Regions from separate parts of the Jejuibacter sp. L23 genome, predicted to be linked through region 2. Evidence: predicted binding sites of a transcription regulator. Region 2 holds the regulator's gene; each other region holds the start of a gene.
What was found. The regulator CRP, encoded in region 2, controls carbon source genes, mostly activating them, when cyclic AMP is high. The targets are predictions, from matches to a motif close to ATGTGANNNNNNTCACAT.

Region 1 (5,500 bases), 1.9 Mb from region 2:
AAGGCGGGGTATAGCTGTACGCCGGGAGGTCGCCCTGGTTTTTCACCTTATTGACAATGATATCGCGATCCAGCCCCAGTTTAAGCGCGGTACGCACCCGCGGGTCATTAAACGGCGGTTTCTTATTATTGATTTCGAAATAGTAGGTGCACATATAGGGGGTGATACTGAGCTCTTTCGGCAGTTCCTGTTTCAGTTTGCGAAACAGCTCAATGGGCAGGTAATTATTGGTGATGTCAATTCCGCCGCTGCGGTAACGGTTAACATCGGTCACTTCAGAAGCAACGGGTAACCAGGTCACCTGGTTAATCACAGTTTTGGCGTTATTCCAGTACTGCGGATTGCGGGCCAGCACCAGGCGCTCATTCACCACCCATTGCTTGACGCTATAAGCGCCATTATTCACCATATTTCCTGGCTGGGTCCACTTCTCACCATATTTTTCAATTGTGGCCCTGGGCACCGGCGACATCGAAGGGTGAATCAGCAGTTTATAAAAATAAGGCACCGGTTCACTTAGCGTGACCTGTAGGGTATGAGCATCCAGCGCTTTAACCCCCAGAGTCTCCGGTTTTTTCTTACCGGCGATAATATCGTCGACGTTGGCGATATGCCCATACTGAAGATAACTGGCGTAAGGCGATGCGGTATCTGGCGTCGCCAGTCGCTGCCAGCTATAGACAAAGTCCTGGGCAGTCACCGGTTCGCCGTTGGACCATTTAGCGTTTTTACGCAGATGGAAGGTCCAGACTTTAAAATCCTGGTTGTCCCATTTTTCCGCTACGCCTGGGATGGGATGCCCCTGAAGATCGGAAATCAGTAGCCCCTCGAACAGATCGCGATTCACATTAGATTCAGGGACTCCTTCTATTTTATGCGGATCCAGCGACTGTACTTCCGCACCGTTATTACGCACCAGGGTCTGCTTTTCCGCCAGGGTCGTTCCTTCAGGAACCTCCGCCGCCCCTGCCCCATTCGCCGTGATAAACGCCGCCAGTATCGCGACGGCGATCCCGGTCTTCTTTGTGATGATGGTCATTGTGTTATTGCTCCTGTACTTATAATTATTGGCCCTTTCAGGCCTGCGCCATACCGGGACGAGCCCGGCGGCGGGCGTCGGTATGAACGAAAGACCGACAACCCGTCACTCTTTTACGTCGCGCTAATCCGGCGCGCCGTATTGTTAAATCGGCCAGACAGAGGTAGACACCATCACCAGGTGAAAGATTTAAAATGGCGCTTAACGCTATAAATTATCGTTATTGCATTATAAAGAGTTATATAAAGCCGCCCATCGCAGGCTAGCAAAGAACAAAACGCTTCCGCCAGGATTATTTTGCAAAATTGTTAAGCTATGCGACGGGCGGATAAAAATCACCCAATTGCGACAATGCCGACGGATGCCGACGGATGCCGTATCAATAGCATTGACGTCAGGCAGCCGCCAGACTTGTTCCGGCATTGCCGATACAATTTTTGTATATCAGAAGAGATATATACGACAGCGGCGCCCGTCAGGCGCCGCAGAGAATGGGAATAAATAACCGTCGATTAACTTAACAGGCCCGGAAATATCGATTTAATACCAGTGACGATAAACTCAATCCCCAGCGCCATCAGCAGCAGGCCCATGATTCGGGTAATAACGTTAATGCCGGTCTGCCCCAGCAGACGCACCAACCAGGGCGCGGCGCGGAATAGCAGCCAGCAGCTCAGGGCAAACAGCGCGATCGCTACGCTAAATCCCGCCAGATGAAGCCAGCTGTCGTAGCGGGTGCTCCAGACAATGGTAGAACTGATAGCACCGGGGCCCGCCATCAGCGGCAGCGCCAGCGGCACCACCCCCACGTTCTCGCGGATGGCCGTTTCCGATTTTTCCTGCTTGTTCTGTTTGTCCTCACCCAGCTTGCCGCTAATCATCGACATCGCGATGGTGACCACCAGAATACCGCCAGCAATTCGGAAAGAGTCGATAGAGATACCAAACATCTGCAGGATGGCATCTCCCAGGAACAGCGAGCTCCAGAGAATAATGGCGACCGAAAGACTGGCGGTCATATTGGTCTTGTTACGCGCCGCCGCGGTCTGGTAGCTGGTCATACTGATAAACACTGGCAGGATCCCTACCGGGTTAACCAGCGCAAACAGACCAATAAAGAACTTAAACCAGGTCGGAAAATCGAACAGTATCTGAGTCACCCGAGACTCCACAAAATGAACGGGAAAAAAGGCCCGCGTAATGTAATGGAAAAGCGCCAGCGACGCCACGTTAATTCACCATCCGGCGCTTATCTCCACCGCCACTGCGGCAAGGCGCCACGGCTTTTCGCTGAGATTATAGTCAGTCGCCTGGCGGCTACTCCTTTGGCGTGACCCCGCACGATTAAAAAACCATCAAAACCGCATGCTGAAAGGTGTCAGCTTGGCGTAAAATTGACGCCGATCACAAAATAACTACTCAGAAGTGAGTAATCTTGGTGTCGCCGCCAGGGATAACAGCGTCAGGTTGATGATGTTTAAGGCAAGGCTCTTTTAGTAAATCTGCGTCGCTGCTGTTTTCGCGCCAGCGACAGCCAATCGGCAGGCTATACTGAGGTCCTGGATGCTGATTTACTAAAAGAGTTTAACATTATCAGGAGAGCATTATGGCTGTTACTAACGTCGCTGAACTGAACGCACTCGTCGAGCGCGTAAAAAAGGCCCAGCGTGAATATGCCAATTTCACCCAAGAGCAGGTCGATAAAATCTTCCGCGCCGCTGCACTGGCTGCCGCCGATGCTCGAATCCCCCTCGCCAAAATGGCCGTTTCTGAATCCGGCATGGGTATCGTTGAAGATAAAGTGATCAAAAACCACTTCGCTTCCGAATATATCTACAATGCCTATAAAGATGAAAAGACCTGCGGCATTCTTGATGAAGATGATACCTTCGGCACCATCACCATCGCCGAACCCACCGGGATCATCTGCGGTATCGTTCCAACTACGAACCCGACTTCAACCGCAATTTTTAAAGCGTTGATCAGCCTGAAAACCCGTAACGCTATTATCTTCTCTCCGCACCCGCGTGCCAAAAACGCCACCAACAAAGCCGCGGACATCGTGCTGCAGGCGGCTATCGCGGCCGGCGCGCCGAAAGATATTATCGGCTGGATTGACGAGCCTTCCGTGGAGCTCTCAAATCAGCTGATGCACCACCCTGACATCAACCTGATTCTGGCCACCGGTGGTCCGGGTATGGTGAAAGCCGCCTACAGCTCCGGCAAACCGGCTATCGGCGTGGGTGCGGGTAACACTCCGGTAGTTATCGACGAAACGGCCGATATCAAACGCGCCGTGGCGTCGATCCTGATGTCCAAAACCTTCGACAACGGCGTCATCTGCGCCTCCGAGCAGTCGGTAGTGGTGGTGGACTCGGTATACGACGCGGTTCGCGAGCGTTTCGCCAGCCACGGCGGTTACCTGCTGCAGGGTAAAGAGCTGAAAGCCGTTCAGGACATTATCCTGAAAAATGGCGCGCTTAATGCCGCCATCGTGGGTCAGCCCGCAACGAAAATCGCGGAAATGGCGGGCATCGAGGTTCCGGTCGGCACCAAGATTCTGATCGGTGAAGTGACCGACGTGGATGAGAGCGAGCCGTTTGCTCACGAAAAACTCTCCCCGACCCTGGCGATGTACCGCGCCACCGACTTCGAAGACGCAGTCGTGAAAGCGGAAAAACTGGTGGCTATGGGCGGTATCGGTCATACCTCCTGCCTCTACACCGACCAGGACAACCAGCAGGCTCGCGTGAACTTCTTCGGCGATAAGATGAAGACTGCCCGTATCCTGATTAACACTCCGGCCTCTCAGGGCGGTATCGGCGACCTGTACAACTTTAAGCTCGCGCCTTCTCTTACCCTGGGCTGCGGCTCATGGGGCGGTAACTCTATCTCCGAGAACGTTGGTCCTAAGCACCTGATCAACAAGAAAACCGTTGCTAAGCGAGCTGAAAACATGTTGTGGCATAAACTTCCGAAATCAATCTACTTCCGCCGCGGCTCACTGCCGGTAGCGCTGGATGAAGTGGTTACCGATGGCCACAAACGCGCCTTTATCGTGACCGACCGCTTCCTGTTCAACAACGGCTACGCCGACCAGATTACTTCCGTTCTGAAGGCTGCCGGTGTGGAAACCGAGGTCTTCTTCGAAGTTGAAGCGGATCCGACGCTGAGCATCGTGCGCAAAGGCGCAGAGCAGATGAACTCCTTCAAGCCTGACGTGATTATCGCGCTGGGCGGCGGTTCCCCGATGGATGCCGCGAAGATCATGTGGGTGATGTACGAACATCCGGAAACCCATTTCGAAGAGCTGGCGCTGCGCTTTATGGACATCCGCAAGCGTATCCATAAGTTCCCGAAAATGGGCGTCAAGGCGAAGATGATTGCCGTGACCACCACTTCCGGTACCGGTTCTGAAGTCACGCCGTTCGCGGTCGTGACCGATGATGAAACCGGCCAGAAGTATCCGCTGGCAGACTACGCGCTGACCCCGGATATGGCGATTGTCGACGCCAACCTGGTGATGGATATGCCGAAATCCCTGTGCGCCTTCGGCGGCCTGGATGCGGTAACCCATGCGCTGGAAGCCTACGTCTCAGTGCTGGCATCCGAGTTCTCTGACGGTCAGGCCCTGCAGGCGCTGAAGCTGCTCAAAGAGCATCTGCCGGCCTCTTACCACGAAGGCGCCCATAACCCGGTAGCCCGCGAGCGCGTGCACAGTGCGGCCACCATCGCCGGTATCGCGTTTGCTAACGCCTTCCTGGGCGTGTGCCACTCTATGGCGCACAAACTGGGTTCTCAGTTCCACATTCCGCACGGTCTGGCCAACGCCCTGCTGATCTGTAACGTCATCCGCTACAACGCGAACGACAACCCGACCAAGCAGACCGCATTCAGCCAGTACGACCGTCCGCAGGCACGCCGTCGTTACGCTGAGATTGCCGATCATCTCGGCCTGAGTGCCGCAGGCGACCGTACCGCGCAGAAGATTGAGAAACTGCTGGCATGGCTGGAAAGCCTGAAGGCTGAGCTGGGGATTCCGAAATCTATCCGCGAAGCTGGAGTTCAGGAAGCCGACTTCCTGGCGAACCTGGACAAGCTGTCTGAAGACGCTTTCGACGACCAGTGCACCGGCGCTAACCCGCGCTACCCGCTGATCGCCGAGCTGAAACAGATTATGCTGGATACCTACTACGGCCGCGATTTCGTAGAAGGCGAAACCACTGAAGCACCGGCAGCAGCGGCAAAACCGAAAGCTGCACCGGCGGCTAAAGCGCGCAAGAGCAAGAAAAGCGCCTAATCGCTAAGCAATAAAAAAACCCGCCGTTTCCCGGCGGGTTTTTTATTGCCTGCTTCACAAGACATCAGCAGCCCTGTATCGCCTGCAAAGAGCCTTTCGCCAGCGCTTCCTTATAGTGTTTGCGACACACCGATACGTAGCGCTCATTGCCCCCTATTTCC
Region 2 (5,500 bases):
GGCTCCCATGGCTCGACCTATGGCGGTAACCCGCTGGCATGCGCAGTGGCGGAAGCGGCCTTCGACATCATTAATACCCCACAAGTGCTGGGTGGCATTCAGAGCAAGCGTCAGCGTTTTGTCGACCATCTGCGTCAGATCAACGAGCAATTCAATATTTTCAGCGAAGTTCGCGGTATGGGGCTACTGATTGGTGCTGAGTTGAGTGAAGCATATAAAGGGCGCGCCCGGGATCTGCTGAACGCAGCAGCGGAGCAGGGCGTTATGGTGTTGAATGCCGGGCCGGACGTGGTTCGTCTGGCGCCGTCGCTGGTGGTGGAAGACGCCGACATCGATGAAGGCATGGCGCGTTTCGCCAAAGCGGTGCAGAAAATTGCCCTGGGATGATTATTTGTGGCTTTGCAGACGGCGGCGTAGCCAGGCGCCGTGGTGGGGGCGCTGATGCCAGGCCACGGAAGAGATGGTATGCATCGCATTCAGATGGCTGAGGATGCGATCCAGATGGCGCTCCATGGTACTCATTGGGCCAATGGTGAGCGCCTCGGGGTCGTCCAGTACGTGAATGGCCCCGCTGTCGTCGGGGTTGTCCCAGGTCAGCCGTTGCTGGCAGCGCTGAATAGCGATTTCACAGGATTGCAGATAGCGTTGGGCCAGCGCTGGCGTCAGCATATTATGCTCGCGCGCCAGGATCGTCATGGCGTTAATATGCTCGACGATAAACTGGCTGTGGGTTACCCATAGCTTCATATCGGCCAGGTAACGGTTATTGAATGATGGCTCCTGCATTGCCTGATTTAGCGAGTTATAGAGCGCATTATGGGCCTGATTGACCCGCATTCGCTCCCAGGCCAGCGGGCCGGGCTGTGGATCGTCGCTCAGGATCTGGCGGATGGCCTGCTGGTCGCGCTCCAGCGCATCGTGGGCATTCTGTCGTAGCAGGCCGCTCTGCCACTGAGGCCACAGCCAGACCATGCCGCCAAAGGCGATCAGGCAACCGAGCAGCGTATCCACCAGTCGGGTCATAATAAACTGCTCACCGCTCAGCGAAAGCAGTTGCAGGCTGTACACCGCAGTGATGGTAAATCCGACGGTCGCCAGCGCGTAATGTTTACGGATTATCAGGTAGCCAATCAGCGTTATCAGCAGCATTCCCGCCAGAATATAGCCCTGGGGTACGTTAAAGTGCAGCGCGCCCGCCGCAATTAACAGACCCGCGATAGTTCCCCCCGCCCGGTGCAGAATGCGTACCCGGGTGGCGCCATAGCCGTTCTGGGTGACAAACATGATGGTCATCAGTATCCACCAGGGTTTGGGCAGATTGAGCGCGGCGCCAAGCAGACTGGCGATGGCAAGCATGGTTCCAATGCGCGCTGCGCTACGCAGCGCCGAGGACTTCAGCGACAGATAGCTGCGCAGCGCCCGAAGCAGCGGAAGATGCTGTTGCCGGTCGGCCATCAGATCCCGAATATAGAGCGGGCGCTGGGTGCGCAGTAGTCGGGCGATACGGCTGAAGTGATAGTGGCAGAACTGCCCCACCGGGTTTTCCGGATGCTGGCGGGCAATCTTTTCCAGCGCGGAGATGGGTTTTTCCATGCTAAAGCGCCGGGGATAGCGGTGGTAGAGTATATCGTCGCTGACTACGCGCAGTCGGGCGGCCACGGTACGGGCCGCCCAGCGAATCACCGGTTCCGCGTGGCTCTGCTCTACCAGTTTCTGTACCTCTTCAGGCTGGTGAAGGCTGACGGAAATATGCTCCTGAAGATCCAGCGCCACCTGAAAGACGCGCAGCAGGCGCTTATAATCATTCTGGCGGCTGGTGGCAGATAGCATATGCAACTGCTGATAACAGAGGCTGATGAGATCCACCACCTTTTGCTGACGAATCAGCAGCGGCGGCAGCGCATTTTCCGGATCGGTATGCTGGGTCAGCAGGCTGTATTTGGCTTCGCAGTAGTCCGCCAGTTCGCGATAGAGCAGGCTCAGGGTCTCGCGTAGCGGCTGTTCACGCCACATCCAGAACCAGAACCAGTTAAAGGCGCCGTACCACAGGGTGCCGAGCGCATACAGCAGCATCGGCTGCCAGACCGGCATATTGCCGGCCAGCCCCAGAGTAAAGATCGCGGCGATAAGCGAAGCAGGCAACAGGCGGCCATGCAGGGCGCTGATTTCCGCCGTAACGCCCAGTAACAGCGCCATTCCGAAGAAGATGGCGGCCAGTGGCAGCTTTTCCATCAGCAGTAGCTGAACCATCAGGCTGCTAAAGGCGAACAGCGAGCCGCCGACGATCAGGCGTTTAAAGAAACGTTTATGGGGGGTATCCAGGCCCGCGATATTGCAACAGGCGGGAACCAGCGAGAAGAGCAGGCCCTGTTGCAGGCTACCGAATATTAGCCCGATAATCACCGGCAGCGACAGTACCAGGGTCTGACGCAGCGCATAGTTAACTTCGGGGTGATAGATCAGTCGGCGCATTGGCACAGGGTAACGCGTCAGTGGCAAAGAGAAAAACGGCGCGTTGCCACAACACGCCGTTACAGACCGGGATTAACGGGTACCGAAGACGACGATGGTTTTCCCGTGTGCGGAGATCAGGTTTTGATCTTCCAGCATCTTCAGAATACGGCCAACGGTTTCGCGGGAACAGCCCACGATCTGCCCAATTTCCTGACGGGTGATTTTGATCTGCATTCCGTCTGGATGGGTCATTGCGTCCGGCTGTTTTGCCAGGTTTAGCAGGGTCTGTGCGATACGACCTGTCACATCCAGGAAGGCGAGATTGCCCACTTTCTCTGAGGTGACCTGCAGACGGCGGGCCATCTGCGAGGAAAGGCGCATCAGAATGTCCGGGTTTACCTGGATCAGCTGACGGAATTTCTTATAGGAGATTTCAGCGACTTCGCAGGCGGTTTTCGCCCGTACCCAGGCGCTACGCTCCTGGCCTTCTTCGAATAGCCCCAGTTCACCAATGAAATCCCCCTGATTCAGGTAAGAGAGGATCATCTCTTTCCCTTCCTCATCTTTGATAAGTACTGCGACAGAGCCCTTAACGATGTAATAGAGGGTTTCGGCTTTTTCACCCTGATGAATAAGTGTGCTCTTCGATGGATACTTATGAATGTGGCAATGAGACAAAAACCATTCGAGAGTCGGGTCTGTTTGCGGTTTGCCAAGCACCATGCGCGGTTATCCTCTGGTTATAAGCTGACGCCCGGAAGAATATGGGCCTCCGGGCGTATTGATCGTTTGTCCCCGCTCTTGGGGATCTGGCATGAGAAAAGCCTGTAAGCTACATAAATTTCACGTGAAATTTCATCCCGTACGCGCTTCGCCGCGCCGCGAGAGGGTATCCTCAGTGTTTTAGCATAGCTTTTTCCGGGTGTCTCCTATTGTCTCGTTTCAGCTTGACCCGGATCGCCTTCTGTTGCGACTTTCTTTGCGGCGGCTTACTCTGTGGGGAAAATGGCTTGATGGGAGCGACAACATGCAGTCACGAGTAAAATGGGTTGAGGGCCTGACTTTCCTGGGTGAGTCCGCCTCCGGGCATCAGGTGCTGATGGACGGGAATTCCGGCGACAAGGCCCCCAGTCCGATGGAGATGGTGCTGATGGCGGTGGGAAGCTGTAGCGCCATCGATGTGGTCTCTATTCTGCAAAAGGGTCGCCACGGCGTGACCGACTGCGAGGTGAAGCTAACCTCGGAGCGTCGTGAAGAGGCGCCGCGCCTGTTCACTCATATCAATCTGCACTTTATCGTTACCGGCCAGGATCTGAAAGACAATGCGGTGTCGCGTGCGGTGGATTTGTCTGCCGAGAAATACTGCTCTGTGGCGCTGATGTTGGGTAAAGCGGTGAATATCACCCATTCATATGAGGTGGTGGAAGGCTGATGCTGGCTGGGGAGGGGAGACAGATTCCCCTCCCCAGCCAGGGATTAGGCTATCTTTTTACCTTCCATAATGCGCCGCACCAGCGGCGTCATAATCAGCTCCATCGCCAGTCCCATCTTGCCGCCCGGCACCACCAGCGTATTGATATGCGAGATAAACGAGCCCTGCAGCATCGCCAGCAGCCAGGGATAATCGACCTCCAGATCCCGGAAGTGGATCACCACAAAGCTTTCATCCAGCGACGGGATCTCTCTGGCGGCGAAGGGATTAGAGGTATCTACCGTCGGCACGCGCTGGAAGTTGATGTGGGTACGTGAGAACTGCGGGGTGATGTAGTTAATGTAGTCTTCCATCGAACGCACCACCGAATCCATCACGGCTTCACGGGAATGGCCGCGCTCGCTGGTGTCGCGCACCAGTTTCTGAATCCACTCCAGGTTGACGATGGGTACTACGCCGACCAGTAGATCCACATGCTGCGCCACATCGTGCTGCGAGGTGACCACGCCGCCGTGCAGCCCTTCGTAGAACAGTACGTCCGTAGGTTCTGGTAGCGGCTGCCAGGGAGTAAAGGTGCCTGGCACCTGATCCCAGGGCACTGCTTCATCGTAGGTATGTAGATATTTGCGGGACTTTCCCGTACCGCTATGACCATATTCGGTAAAGGTATTTTCCAGCAGACCAAAGTCATTGGCGTCCGGGCCGAAATAGCTGATATGGCGCCCTAAATCCCGGGCCTTGCGAATCTCCATATCCATTTCCGGGCGGGTATAGCGGTGGAAACTGTCACCTTCGAGCTCGGCGGCTCTGAGCCCGAGTTCGGCGAAAATCTTACGAAATGCGATGCTGGTGGTGGTGGTTCCCGCACCGCTGGAACCGGTGACGGCGATAATCGGATGCCTGGTGGACATAGCTGAGCAACTCCTTGAGTACAGGGGTGTAGCCACTGAAACACGGCGAATTGTTTGGTAAACCAGATATTAGCCGCGGAATTGCGAGCGCGGCATGATGTTGACCGTTTCATAAAGTTCCGACCATACCACAACGGCTTCGCCGGTTTGTAGCTGATGCTTTACATCCGCCACTTTTTGTTCGAGCGAACGCTCATGTTCACCGTAATCGGTGCCTTCGCGCAACACAAAGGCTTCTATCAGGCTATCCAGCGTTTCCGCCGATATCTGCTGCCAGGGAATAATCATTTATCCATCCAGGAATTGACTTAACCAGTCGGGAATACGTTTTTCCAGCCACATTTCCGGGTGTCGTAGTGTTCCCCCCACGAAGCCGACGTGGCCACCGTGCTCGGTCAGCTGATACTCAATGTTGGGGGGCAGATGGTCGAGATCCGGAATGACCTGGTGATCCATAAAGGGATCGTCTTTCGCGTGGATAATCAGCGTCGGTCGGGCGATTTGCGGCAGCATTGGCAGTGCGCTACAGCGTCGGTAGTAGTCCAGAGCATCACGAAAACCGTGGATTTTCGAGGTAATCAGATCGTCGAATTCCCGGATGCGGCGAATGCGTTTCAGACGGGCCCTGTCGATGGGCAGGGTTCCGGGCCAGGCCTTGAGTTTGCGCCCGGCGTTAGCCTTCAGCAGATTCAGCAGATAGCGC
Region 3 (5,500 bases), 470 kb from region 2:
CCGGCGCTGATACAGACCCGGGGTCAGGTCAATCAGCTCGCCATTTTCCAGCTCTCTCTCAATCTGAAGATGCGGAATCATACAGCAGGTGGTGCCCTGACGCGCCAGTTGAACGAAGGCTTCCGATGAGTTCACAATATGACAGGGCACGCTGCCTGGCGGCAGATCGAAGTTCTGCTGCAGGAAGGCCTGATGCATATCGTCGAGGTGATCGAAAGCCACCGCGGGCGCTTTAAGCAGCGCTGAACGGGTGACGCCATTGGGAAAATAGCGTTCGGCGAACGCCTTTGAACCGACGAACAGATAGTCCAGTGCGCCCAGTTTATCCACCAGGCAGCTCGGCAGCGCCTGGGACTGAATACTGACTGCGCCGACCACTTCACCGCGGCGCAGGCGCTCCTGAGTGCGGGTTTCGTCTTCGACCTGAAGATTCAGACGAATAGGGGAGTCGGCCAGCACTTCCGAAAGCGCAGGCAGCAGCCAGGTCGCCAGACTGTCGGCGTTCACCGCCAGCGAAAGCAGCAGCGGCGTGGAGCCGGATTCATCTCCAAGCCACTCCTCTTCCAGTAGTTCCACCTGGCGCAGCAGCGCCAGCAGCTTTTGCCCCTGTTCGGTAGGGCGCGGCGGAACGGTTCGTACCAGAAGCGGTTGCCCGAACATATTCTCCAGCTGCTTGATGCGCTGTGACACCGCAGACTGGGTGATGCACAGCTTCTGCGCGGCGCGCTCAAAACCCCGCTCGCGTATGACCGCATCCAGTGCCTGTAATGTCCTGTAGTCCGGGCGTTTCATTGTTGTGTTGTACTCCTGTTTTTATCGTGCCCAGCACTATGACACAATTTCGGTCTTGATCCAGTATTGGATCGCCGTCGGGCTGCCCACTTTTGTGTCGTCATGCACTATAATGCCGACATCTTTCACGAACAGGCATAACCATCATGACGCAGGATGAACTGAAAAAAGCGGTCGGCTGGGCCGCTCTCCAGTACGTACAACCGGGAACTATTGTGGGCGTTGGCACCGGCTCCACCGCCGCTCATTTTATCGATGCGCTGGGTACCATGAAGCACCAGATAGAAGGCGCGGTATCAAGTTCAGACGCCTCAACGGAAAAGCTTAAAGGGCTGGGCATTCCGGTGTTCGATCTCAACAATGTGGACTCCCTGGGGATCTACGTGGATGGCGCAGATGAGATTAACGACCAGATGCAGATGATCAAGGGCGGCGGCGCTGCGCTGACGCGCGAAAAGATCATCGCCTCCGTGGCGCAGAAGTTTATCTGTATCGCGGATAGCTCCAAGCAGGTGCCGATTCTGGGTAACTTTCCGCTGCCGGTAGAGGTTATTCCTATGGCACGCAGCTGCGTGGCGCGTCAGCTGGTGAAGCTGGGGGGGCGCCCGGAGTACCGCCAGGGCGTGATGACCGATAACGGTAACGTGATTCTTGATGTGCATGGCCTGGAGATTTTGGACCCCGTGGCGCTGGAAGATGCTATTAACGCCATTCCCGGCGTAGTGACTGTGGGACTGTTTGCACGTCGTGGCGCCGATGTGGCATTGATTGGTAGCGAAGATGGCGTAAAAACAATCGTAAAATAAACGCCGCTTTTTGCCTGAGCCGGGGCGGATGATGCCCCGGTTTGCCAGAAATTTTTTACACCGCTTTTTTAGTGACATATGTCACATATTTTTCCCATCTCCCGCATTTGTTCTGTAACATTTCTATCACACAACGTTTTGTTCTGCTTTTGCATCATCATGACTTTTCTTAAATAAAGACCACGCAAACGTTCATATTGCCGGGACCGCTATTTTTGATATGTTGACAGAAGGCGAGCTTATGTTCGGTCGTTAAGACACAGCATCTACAACAAGACAGGGTCGGGAAATGGCAAAAGTATCACTGGAGAAAGAGAAAATTAAATTCCTGCTGGTGGAAGGCGTGCATCAGAAAGCGCTGGATAACCTGCGGGCCGCGGGTTACACCAACATTGAATATCACAAAGGGGCGCTGGATAGCGATGCGCTGAAAGCGTCGATCCGCGATGCCCACTTCATTGGAATCCGATCCCGTACTCAACTGACCGAAGAGATCTTCGCTGCGGCCGAGAAGCTGGTAGCGGTAGGCTGTTTCTGTATCGGCACCAACCAGGTGGATCTGGATGCGGCGGCCCGCCGCGGTGTGCCGGTGTTCAACGCGCCGTTCTCCAATACGCGCTCGGTCGCTGAGCTGGTGATTGGCGAACTGTTGCTGCTGCTGCGCGGCGTACCGGCAGCGAATGCCAAAGCGCATCGCGGCGTCTGGAACAAGCAGGCGGCGGGCTGTTTTGAAGCGCGCGGTAAAAAGCTGGGCATTATCGGTTATGGCCACATCGGCACCCAACTGGGCATACTGGCGGAATCGCTGGGTATGCACGTTTATTTCTACGATATCGAAAGCAAACTGCCGCTGGGCAACGCCACTCAGGTACAGCATCTTTCCGATCTGCTGAATATGAGCGATGTGGTGAGCCTGCACGTGCCGGAAAATGCCAGCACTAAAGATATGATTGGCGAACATGAGCTGGCGCTGATGAAGCCGGGCTCGCTGCTGATCAACGCCTCACGCGGCACCGTAGTGGATATCCCGGCGCTGTGCGATGCGCTTTCCCGTAAGCACCTGGCCGGTGCGGCCATTGACGTTTTCCCGACCGAGCCTGCGACCAACAGCGATCCCTTCCTGTCGCCGCTGTGCGAGTTCGACAATGTGCTGCTGACGCCGCACATCGGCGGCTCCACCCAGGAAGCGCAGGAGAATATCGGCCTGGAAGTGGCCGGTAAGCTGGCTAAGTACTCCGATAACGGATCCACCCTTTCGGCGGTGAACTTCCCGGAAGTTTCCCTGCCGCATCATGGCGCGACCGTGAGCCGTCTGCTGCATATTCATGAAAACCGCCCCGGGGTGCTGACAGCCATTAACCAGATCTTTGCCGCCGAAGGCATTAATATCTCAGCCCAGTATCTGCAGACCACGCCGCATATGGGTTATGTGGTTATCGATATCGATGCGCCGGAAGCGGTGGCGGAAAATGCCCTGCTGGCCATGAAGGCGATTCCGGGCACTATCCGCGCGCGACTGCTCTACTAATTTGCGTCGTCAGTAACAAAGGCCTCTTCGGAGGCCTTTTGCTATTTATCGGGCCGCGCTTTCTGTTTCCGGTTGTGCCGAGGCCGGTACGCCGAACAGCTTATCGAACGCCCAGTTATAGATGAAGGTATAGCAGGGGATGATGGCGATCAGCGCCATATCCAGCAGGAAGGCTTGCACCAGGGTAATCCCCATCCACCAGGCGATCAGCGGGATCAGGAACACCACCAGCGTTAACTGAAAACCTACCGCGTGCAAAATACGCCGCTTTACGGTGCGGGTACGCGAATCCTGGCGGCTTTCCCACCACTCAAACAGCGTATTCCAGATGAAATTCCAGCATACGGCGATGGTGGTAATAATCACCGATAGCGGGCCGGTGGTGGTGGGGGCGGTGCCGGAAAGCAGCGCCAGTCCCAGAGCGGAGATTGTCATTCCAATCAGTTCATAGGCGGTGACATAGACCAGTTTGCGTTTTACACCCTGCACATTTTCCTCTCTGTCGGTTTCGTGATGATGATGTGGGCGCTAAGATTGCCTCAGCGTGACTGACAGAAAAAGTCAGGAGCTATCAATTTTAGTGACAGGTTGGGCTATGCACTTTACGCGTGACAATATCGAACTGTTTCTGGCCGTGCTGGATCACGGCTCCTTTTCAGCCGCAGCCAGGGCGCTACGCCGGGTGCCTTCGGCTGTCAGTATGGCGGTGGCGAATATGGAAGCGGAGCTGGGCTATGCGCTGTTTGACCGCAGTCGCCGTGAGCCGATGCCCACCGACCGGGCCCTGGCGCTGGCGCCTCACGTCAGAGCGACGCAGGACCAACTGACCCAGTTGCACAACCATGCGCTGGCGCTTTCCCGGGGGTTAGAGAGCCGGTTGTCCATCGGTGTGGTCACCGATGTTAATCCTCAGGCGTTGCTGCGGGCGGTGAATCAACTCTCCCGACGCTATCCGCTGCTGGAGGTGGAGATGATTCAGGCAGCGCAGGATGAGATTGTTCACCTGTTGCAGCAGCAGCGCATCAGTCTGGCGCTGGCCTGGGGTGGCCTCCAGGTCGACGGGCAGCTGCAGTTTCAGTGGGTGGATGATGAAGCGCTGGTGGCGACCCTGGCGGCGGATCACCCGCTGCTTGCCGAAAAGAATGCGCCGCGCTGGCTGGAGGATTTGATTCAGGTACGTCAGATTGTGGTGGCCAGCCGCGATCGACCGCTGGCGGATGCCCGGGCGAAGGTGGCGACTTCCTGCTGGTATGCCGACAGTTTCGCGATGGCGTTGGAGATGGTGGAAGCCGGGCTGGGCTGGGGCAATTTCCCCCAGACGCTTATTGCCGCCAGACTGGCTCAGGGCGAACTGGTACGTTTACGATTCGGTAATACCGAGAATGCGCTGCGTTTGCCGGTGCACCTGATATGGAATAAGGCGCAACCGCTGGGACAGGGGGCCAGAGAACTGGTGGCGCTGATGCGTGGCGGGAAATAGCGATTACCACTGCCACAGCCGGGAAGGGGTTACCATCGCGGGTAACGGAATATCCCAGTGCTCTACCGGCAGGCTTTCCACCTGCTGGCAGTCATGCGCGTAACCCACCGGCGCGAAGCCGTGGCTGCGCCAGTTTTGTAAGGTGCGATCGTAAAAGCCGCCGCCCATGCCCAGACGCTGGCCGCAGGTGTCGAAAGCGACCAGCGGCACGACCAGGGCGTCCAGGGCGTCCAGCGCCAGCACCTGGCGCACGTCCAGCGGGGGCTCGGCGATTTTCAGGCGGTTTTCCCGGAGTTCGGTTTGCGGCGTATAGCGCAGGAATAGCAGATTACCGGTACTGAACGGGTGAAGAACCGGTAGATAGACTTCGCGATTATCGGCCCACAGCGCCTCAATGGCCGGGCGGGTATCCAGTTCGCCGTCAAAAGAGAGAAACAGCGCTACGCGTTTAGCCTGACGTACGGGCGCGTAGGCCAGTAGCCGCTGGGTGGCCTGACGGGCGGCAAGCTGCTGCTGGTCGGTGCTTAAGGCGCGACGACGCTCACGTACCATCTGACGAATTTGTTGACGAGTCTGGGGAGTGATTGCGCGTTGGGTCATGGTAGTTAAAAGAAGAGAGGGAATCTCCGAGATGCCGCCGCAGGCTGTAACCCTTGAACCCGTGGTTCAAGGTGAATGCATCGTCATATTCTTAAGGCTTCCCGGGCGGACCGGGCATGCTCACCGAACATGGATCGTCACATTCTTGTGGTATGAAATATCGGCTCAGGGGACTGGCCCGCTTGCAAACATCTCAGAGAAATTTTTTCCTTCAGGGTCACTCTACCATAGTCGACCATGAAGTGTTATTCAAACTTTGCACCCGTTCGTTCTGAATTGCGACCCTGTTCAAGC
Region 4 (5,500 bases), 610 kb from region 2:
ACAGCAGGCGAACAGCCCAAACGCGGCAGGAACCGCTTCGCTGACGTGCAGGCCGCTACCGATAATATCATTCAGCTCTACGATGGCCGTTTCCCAGTGACGATGACGCCTGCCAATTTGCACTGCCAGATCAATGCGGCGTGCCACAGAAGGCCCGGCAACGGTCATTGCCCCCTGCTCTTGCGCCAGTCGGTAACCCCGGGTTGCGCCATAGACGCCAGCGGCGATGATGGCATCGGCGCTGGTCACCGGACGCAGAGCTTCGCTTATCGCAGCCGCGACGGCGGCAGCACCAGACATCGCCAACAGGTTATTATGGGTAAAGCGGCAAACATCCAGCGCGCAGGCAATGGCCGCGTCAGTATCGCCAGGATGAAGCAATGCCGCGGGCCAGATCTTCATTGCCGAGCCGTTGGTTGCCTCGGCGTTGCCGTTATTAATAATCTGTACCGACTGCTTTTCGCCCTCCAGCTCTCCCTGAAGCGAGGGGCGCTCGTCATTAAAAATCGCCTTCATGGCCGCACGCGTGGTCGGGCCGGTAAAATTAGCGTAGTAAGGATAAGCCAGCCAGCGAGAGAATGCCTCGCGCATCGCAGCATCACTCACCTGGCGCTGGTGGTTCAGCAGCGACTCCATGATGTAATAACCCTGCAGAAAATCATCGGTACACATCCCGGCCTCATTACAACGACCAAAGGTGTCGGCAGGCGGTTTGCGAAAGTCGGTGACCCAACCGCCGAAGTAATCCTGAATCTGCTGCTGAGTGCGAACTTCGGTTGCCGCGCCCATGGCATCGGCCGCCGCGGCCCCCACCAGGCATCCCAGAACCTTATCTGAATCCACTTGCATGATTTTGCTCCTGTCATTGGTTATTAAAGCGATGTTCCGGCTTTTCGGGCCAGGAACTGGTGTAACTGTGCGAGGTTGGGCAGCGCGGTAATGGCGCCTTTCGCGGTGACTGCCAGGGCGCCGCAGGCATTGGCATTATTGACCGCCGCCGCCAGAGAGGCGCTCTCACAGGAAAGGGTGTAAAGCAGTCCCCCCACGAAGGCATCTCCGGCACCGGTGGTATCCCGCACCTGAGCCGGAAAGCCGCTAAAATGGCGTTCTCCCTCAGGCGAAATCACCCAGGCGCCTTCATCGCCCAATGAGATCACCGTGATCGGGCAGCCGCGATCGCGCAGGTAGAAACGCGCTTCCCGCCAGTGATGCGTGCCACTCAGGCGACAGAGTTCATCTGCCGATACCTTGCCAATGGATGCAAAACCAATGGCCTGCTCGATCACCCGGGAAATTGCCTGAGGCTCAGGCCACATCGCCTCGCGCAGATTGACGTCAAACATAACGCTGCCACCTGCGTGGCGCATTCGACGGGCAGCCTCCAGGCAGGCCGTGCGGGCCGGTTCGTCGGTCAGGCCGATCGAGCTAAAGCACAGCCATTCCCCAGGCTGGAACACCGGTAAATCCTGCGCGGTCACGAAGGTATCGGCGCTCGGCCGCACCAGATAGGTGAAGCTGCGTTCCCCGCAGGGGTCCAGGCTGACGATTAACACGGCGCTGGTTAGCGCCGCATCCGGGCGCAGATGCGCGACATCCACGCCTTCACGCATAAAGACATGACGCAGGAAGGCGCCCGTATCATCCTGCCCCAGACGACCAATAAAGCCGCAGTCCCCTCCCAGTCGTGCCACGCACACCGCCACATTTAGCGCGGCGCCACCGGGGCACTTAAGGTAGTGCGTCTCATCATCCGGCATCAGATCGACAGAGGCATCACCCATTACCCAGACTCTGCTCATCGCCCCTCCTTACGCCTGGCGACGTGCCAGCTCACCGCGAATTTCGCGGTAATAGTCGTTATTAATGCGGTAGCGTTTCATCAGCAGGCCGATAGCCAGATGGAACAGCGCGGGGATCAGCGTCATCATCAGCGCAATACCCGCCAGCGAGCTCGCGCTCTGGGCGGTATCGGCCTGATAACCGAACGCATTAAGCAGGAAACCCAGCATGCCGCCAGCAATGCCCATTCCAAATTTCTGGAAAAACAGGATGCCGCCAAATGCCAGGCCGGAAACACGCTGGCCGTTCTTCTTTTCACCGTAATCTACAGCTTCGGCGATGGAGGACCAGAACACCGGCATCTGCATGTCGCAGAAGAAATTGATCAGGAAGTAGAAAACAAACGCCAGCACCACATCCTGCTGACCCACCAGCAGATACATGGCAATGCTCAGCGCGAAGGTAATAAGCTGGGTATAGCGAAACAGTTTAATTTTGTCGTAAAACCGGGTCAGCCAGGTGGTGCTGACCATCGCCAGAATCGAAGCCACCACCCCCACCGTCAGGAATGGCGAAATCAGTGCATCGCCGCCGCCTAAAAAATATTTAGCGTAATAGGCCGCCACCGAGCCGCGAATCACGTAGCCGCACATCAGCAGTAAAATCACGATACCCAGGATAATCCACTGATCGTTACGCAACATGCAGGCAAACTGCTGCTTCAACGGTAGGGTGGGAATTTCCGGTTTCAGTCGTTCACGGGTGGTAAAGAAACAGAACAGAAACAGCAGCGTCCCCATCGCACCCATCAACCCCATCGCAAACTGATACCCCAACGCTTTGTTCCCCTGCCCCAACCAGACTGCCAGCATCGGCACCACAATGGTCACCAGGAAAGCGGCGATTTTGGTCATGACAAACCGGTAGCCATTCGCGCTCAGACGCTCCACCGGATCGTCAGTAATCACGCCTATCAGGGAGATATAAGGAATGGTGATCGCCGTGTAGACCAGGGTCATCAGAATGTAAGAGAAATAGGCCCAGGCGAGCCTGGTGGTATAGGCCAGATCCGGGGTAATAAACATCAGATACACGGCAAAGCCAAACGGAATGGCGAACCAGATAATCCAGGGGCGATAACGCCCCCAGCGGGTATTTATTTTATCGGTGAGGATCCCCATGGCTGGGTCGATAATGGCATCGATCATCCGCACCACGATCAGTAAGACCCCCACATCAGCCGGGCGCAGCCCATAAATATCCGTATAGAAGTAAGCGAGTAGCAATTGCATGGCGACAATCACCACGTTGACGGCCATATCCCCAGCGCCAAAGCCTATTTTTTCCACAACAGAGAGCTTCATCATCAGTACCCCTCTCAGGGCCTTCGGCAGTCACCGAAGGTGGATTTAAATTAATGGCATGAAAAATAATGTCTTTTTTATTAAATTCCCGAACAATACGGCAGACTTCACGGGTTGGTGTGGCAGGTACAGTCTAAGATTTAATCAAAAGACATAAAGGTATACTGTTATATCTTTTGATCGCTGTCACATACCTTTTACTTTTGGGAAGGGAGCCGGAGGTTAGCTGTCGTGGAGGATCGCACAGTCGTGATCCTGAATTTCCTCGGACGAGGCCAGATTCAGGCGCAGCAGATGACGTTCGATGGCCAGCAGGACGAAATCTCCGTCGGGAAGCAATGCCAGCGCCAGTCCATAGCGCCCCATATGCGCACGGGCACCGGGCACCTCGTTCGCCAGCAGACGGAACGGGCTCTGCCTGCTGAGCGCATCGGCGCTGACCCGACGCATCAGATAGCGATGACCGCTAATGCTGCCATCAAGAGGTTGCCAGCGAAGGCCTACTCCGGCAGCGCTGCGGTTAAGCTGTGCTCTCACCTCAGGACGCAGGCAGGAGATATGAATATGCAGGTGATTCTGGGTACGACCCATCCGGGAATTCACCGTCAGCGCAATGGCCGTATCCGGCACCGGCGCGCCGCGTTTCACGCCCAGCAGATCCCGTGCCTGCCAGGCCAGCCAGAAATAGTTGGGAGTTTCAGCATCCAGCAGCATCGGGCTTTCAATGCCGTTAATTCTGATGACCGGAAGGAGCAGATACTGCAAAGGGCCGTTCCGATCCTTAAGAAGAGCGGCATCTTGCGTGACCCGGGTACAGGGAGCAGGGTTGCCATGCTGCCAGCCCGGCAGACACTGTTTCAGTACGATATGGCGCAAAGCATCCGGATGTCCCGCCAGATGAAGATAACCGGCCCCGGCCAGCAGCAGCGTCAAAGGGATGAGCAGAATCAGTAACAGACGTCGCACGCGTTTCTCCCGGCGTTGGAAGCAGGCAGCGTAGCGCAATCTGCGGAAATAAAAAACGGCCCCGCAGGGCCGCTCTGTTAGCGCCGGCTTATTTGATCGAAGATGCCGCCGCTGGCGAAGTGCGTTTTCTGGGCTTCAGCCCAGCCGCCCGCCAGCTCATCCACGGTATACAGCTTCAGCTTCGGGAACTGCGCGGCGTACTTCTGTGCCACTTTCGCATCCCTCGGTCGGTAGAAGTTTTGCGCTGCTATCTCCTGCCCCTGAGGCGAGTAGAGATACTTCAGATAAGCTTCCGCCACCGGGCGGGTTTCTTTCTTATCCACCACCCGATCCACTACCGAAACGGAAGGCTCCGCCAGAATAGATTCGCTCGGAGTGACAATTTCAAACTTACCTTTGCCCAGTTTTTCGGTTGCCAGCAGCGCTTCATTTTCCCAGGCAATCAGCACATCGCCAATACCCCGCTCCACGAAGGTATTGGTGGCACCGCGAGCACCGGAATCGAGCACTTCCACATTCTTGTACAACGCTTTCACGAACTCCTGCGCCTTCGCTTTATCGTTGTTATTGTGGTGCAGCGCATAGCCCCAGGCGGCCAGATAGTTCCAGCGCGCACCGCCGGAGCTCTTCGGATTCGGGGTGATGACAGAAACGCCAGGCTTCGCCAGGTCGTTCCAGTCGTGAATCTGTTTCGGGTTACCTTTGCGTACCAGAAAGACGATGGTCGAGGTATAGGGTGCAGAGTTATCCGGCAGGCGCTTCATCCAGGCTTTGTCGATACGCCCGCGCTGGGCAATGGCATCCACATCGTAGGCCAGCGCCAGGGTCACCACATCGGCTTCAATACCGTTGATTACCGAAGTTGCCTGCTTACCGGATCCACCATGAGACTGGCGAATCACCACGTTATCGCCCGTTTCCTTTTTCCAGTGAGCAGTGAAGGCTTTGTTGTAGGCTTCATACAGTTCGCGGGTGGGATCGTAAGAGACGTTCAACAGTTGAACATCTTTCGCCAGCGCGCCCATTGATGCCAGTAACAGCGTGAATCCGACACCCCATTTATTCATCATTCGCTCTCTCTGTCTTTATTCGGGTAATAACAGGAGCCTGCCAGAAAGCGACTGATTGATTAAAGAATAAAAAAAGATTGGCTATAACTTTGGAGCATAAAAAAGCCGGGTAACCCCGGCTTTCTGCTGTCTCATAAAGAGCAAATCAGTACAGCTTCTTGGCGCAATCCATCCAGTCGCTTTTGAACGGACGCTTCATATTTTCGATGGCGTCGATAATGTCGTGGTGCACCAGCTTCTCGTTCTGAATACCCACACAGCGACCGCCAAAGCCCTGTAGCAGCAGCTCGATAGAGTATGCTCCCATACGCGAGGCCAGAA

Region 1: adhE (bifunctional acetaldehyde-CoA/alcohol dehydrogenase) is a predicted target of CRP. The motif match lies at 2,432-2,449, and genes of this name have one in related genera.
Region 3: serA (phosphoglycerate dehydrogenase) is a predicted target of CRP. The motif match lies at 1,668-1,685, and genes of this name have one in related genera.
Region 4: SCU88_RS00570 (glycoside-pentoside-hexuronide (GPH):cation symporter) is a predicted target of CRP. The motif match lies at 3,318-3,335, and genes of this name have one in related genera.

The regions. Positions count from the first base shown of each region.
Region 1 is NZ_CP138199.1:2,938,487-2,943,986, forward strand. Features, by position in the region: gene oppA (oligopeptide ABC transporter substrate-binding protein OppA) at 1-1,039, opposite strand, end outside; gene SCU88_RS13645 (YchE family NAAT transporter) at 1,552-2,199, opposite strand; gene adhE (bifunctional acetaldehyde-CoA/alcohol dehydrogenase) at 2,646-5,339, shown strand; gene tdk (thymidine kinase) at 5,404-5,500, opposite strand, start outside.
Region 2 is NZ_CP138199.1:4,800,985-4,806,484, reverse strand. Features, by position in the region: gene argD (bifunctional acetylornithine/succinyldiaminopimelate transaminase) at 1-387, shown strand, start outside; gene SCU88_RS23005 (YccS/YhfK family putative transporter) at 388-2,472, opposite strand; gene crp (cAMP-activated global transcriptional regulator CRP) at 2,545-3,177, opposite strand; gene SCU88_RS22995 (OsmC family protein) at 3,482-3,886, shown strand; gene SCU88_RS22990 (phosphoribulokinase) at 3,931-4,797, opposite strand; gene SCU88_RS22985 (YheU family protein) at 4,867-5,085, opposite strand; gene SCU88_RS22980 (hydrolase) at 5,086-5,500, opposite strand, start outside.
Region 3 is NZ_CP138199.1:4,329,230-4,334,729, reverse strand. Features, by position in the region: gene argP (DNA-binding transcriptional regulator ArgP) at 1-792, opposite strand, end outside; gene rpiA (ribose-5-phosphate isomerase RpiA) at 939-1,598, shown strand; gene serA (phosphoglycerate dehydrogenase) at 1,888-3,126, shown strand; gene SCU88_RS20715 (PACE efflux transporter) at 3,172-3,615, opposite strand; gene SCU88_RS20710 (LysR substrate-binding domain-containing protein) at 3,722-4,606, shown strand; gene SCU88_RS20705 (5-formyltetrahydrofolate cyclo-ligase) at 4,610-5,206, opposite strand; RNA gene ssrS (6S RNA) at 5,226-5,409, opposite strand; gene zapA (cell division protein ZapA) at 5,452-5,500, opposite strand, start outside.
Region 4 is NZ_CP138199.1:120,968-126,467, reverse strand. Features, by position in the region: gene SCU88_RS00580 (ADP-ribosylglycohydrolase family protein) at 1-849, opposite strand, end outside; gene SCU88_RS00575 (aminoimidazole riboside kinase) at 873-1,799, opposite strand; gene SCU88_RS00570 (glycoside-pentoside-hexuronide (GPH):cation symporter) at 1,809-3,143, opposite strand; gene SCU88_RS00565 (CDP-diacylglycerol diphosphatase) at 3,366-4,109, opposite strand; gene SCU88_RS00560 (sulfate ABC transporter substrate-binding protein) at 4,187-5,176, opposite strand; gene pfkA (6-phosphofructokinase) at 5,325-5,500, opposite strand, start outside.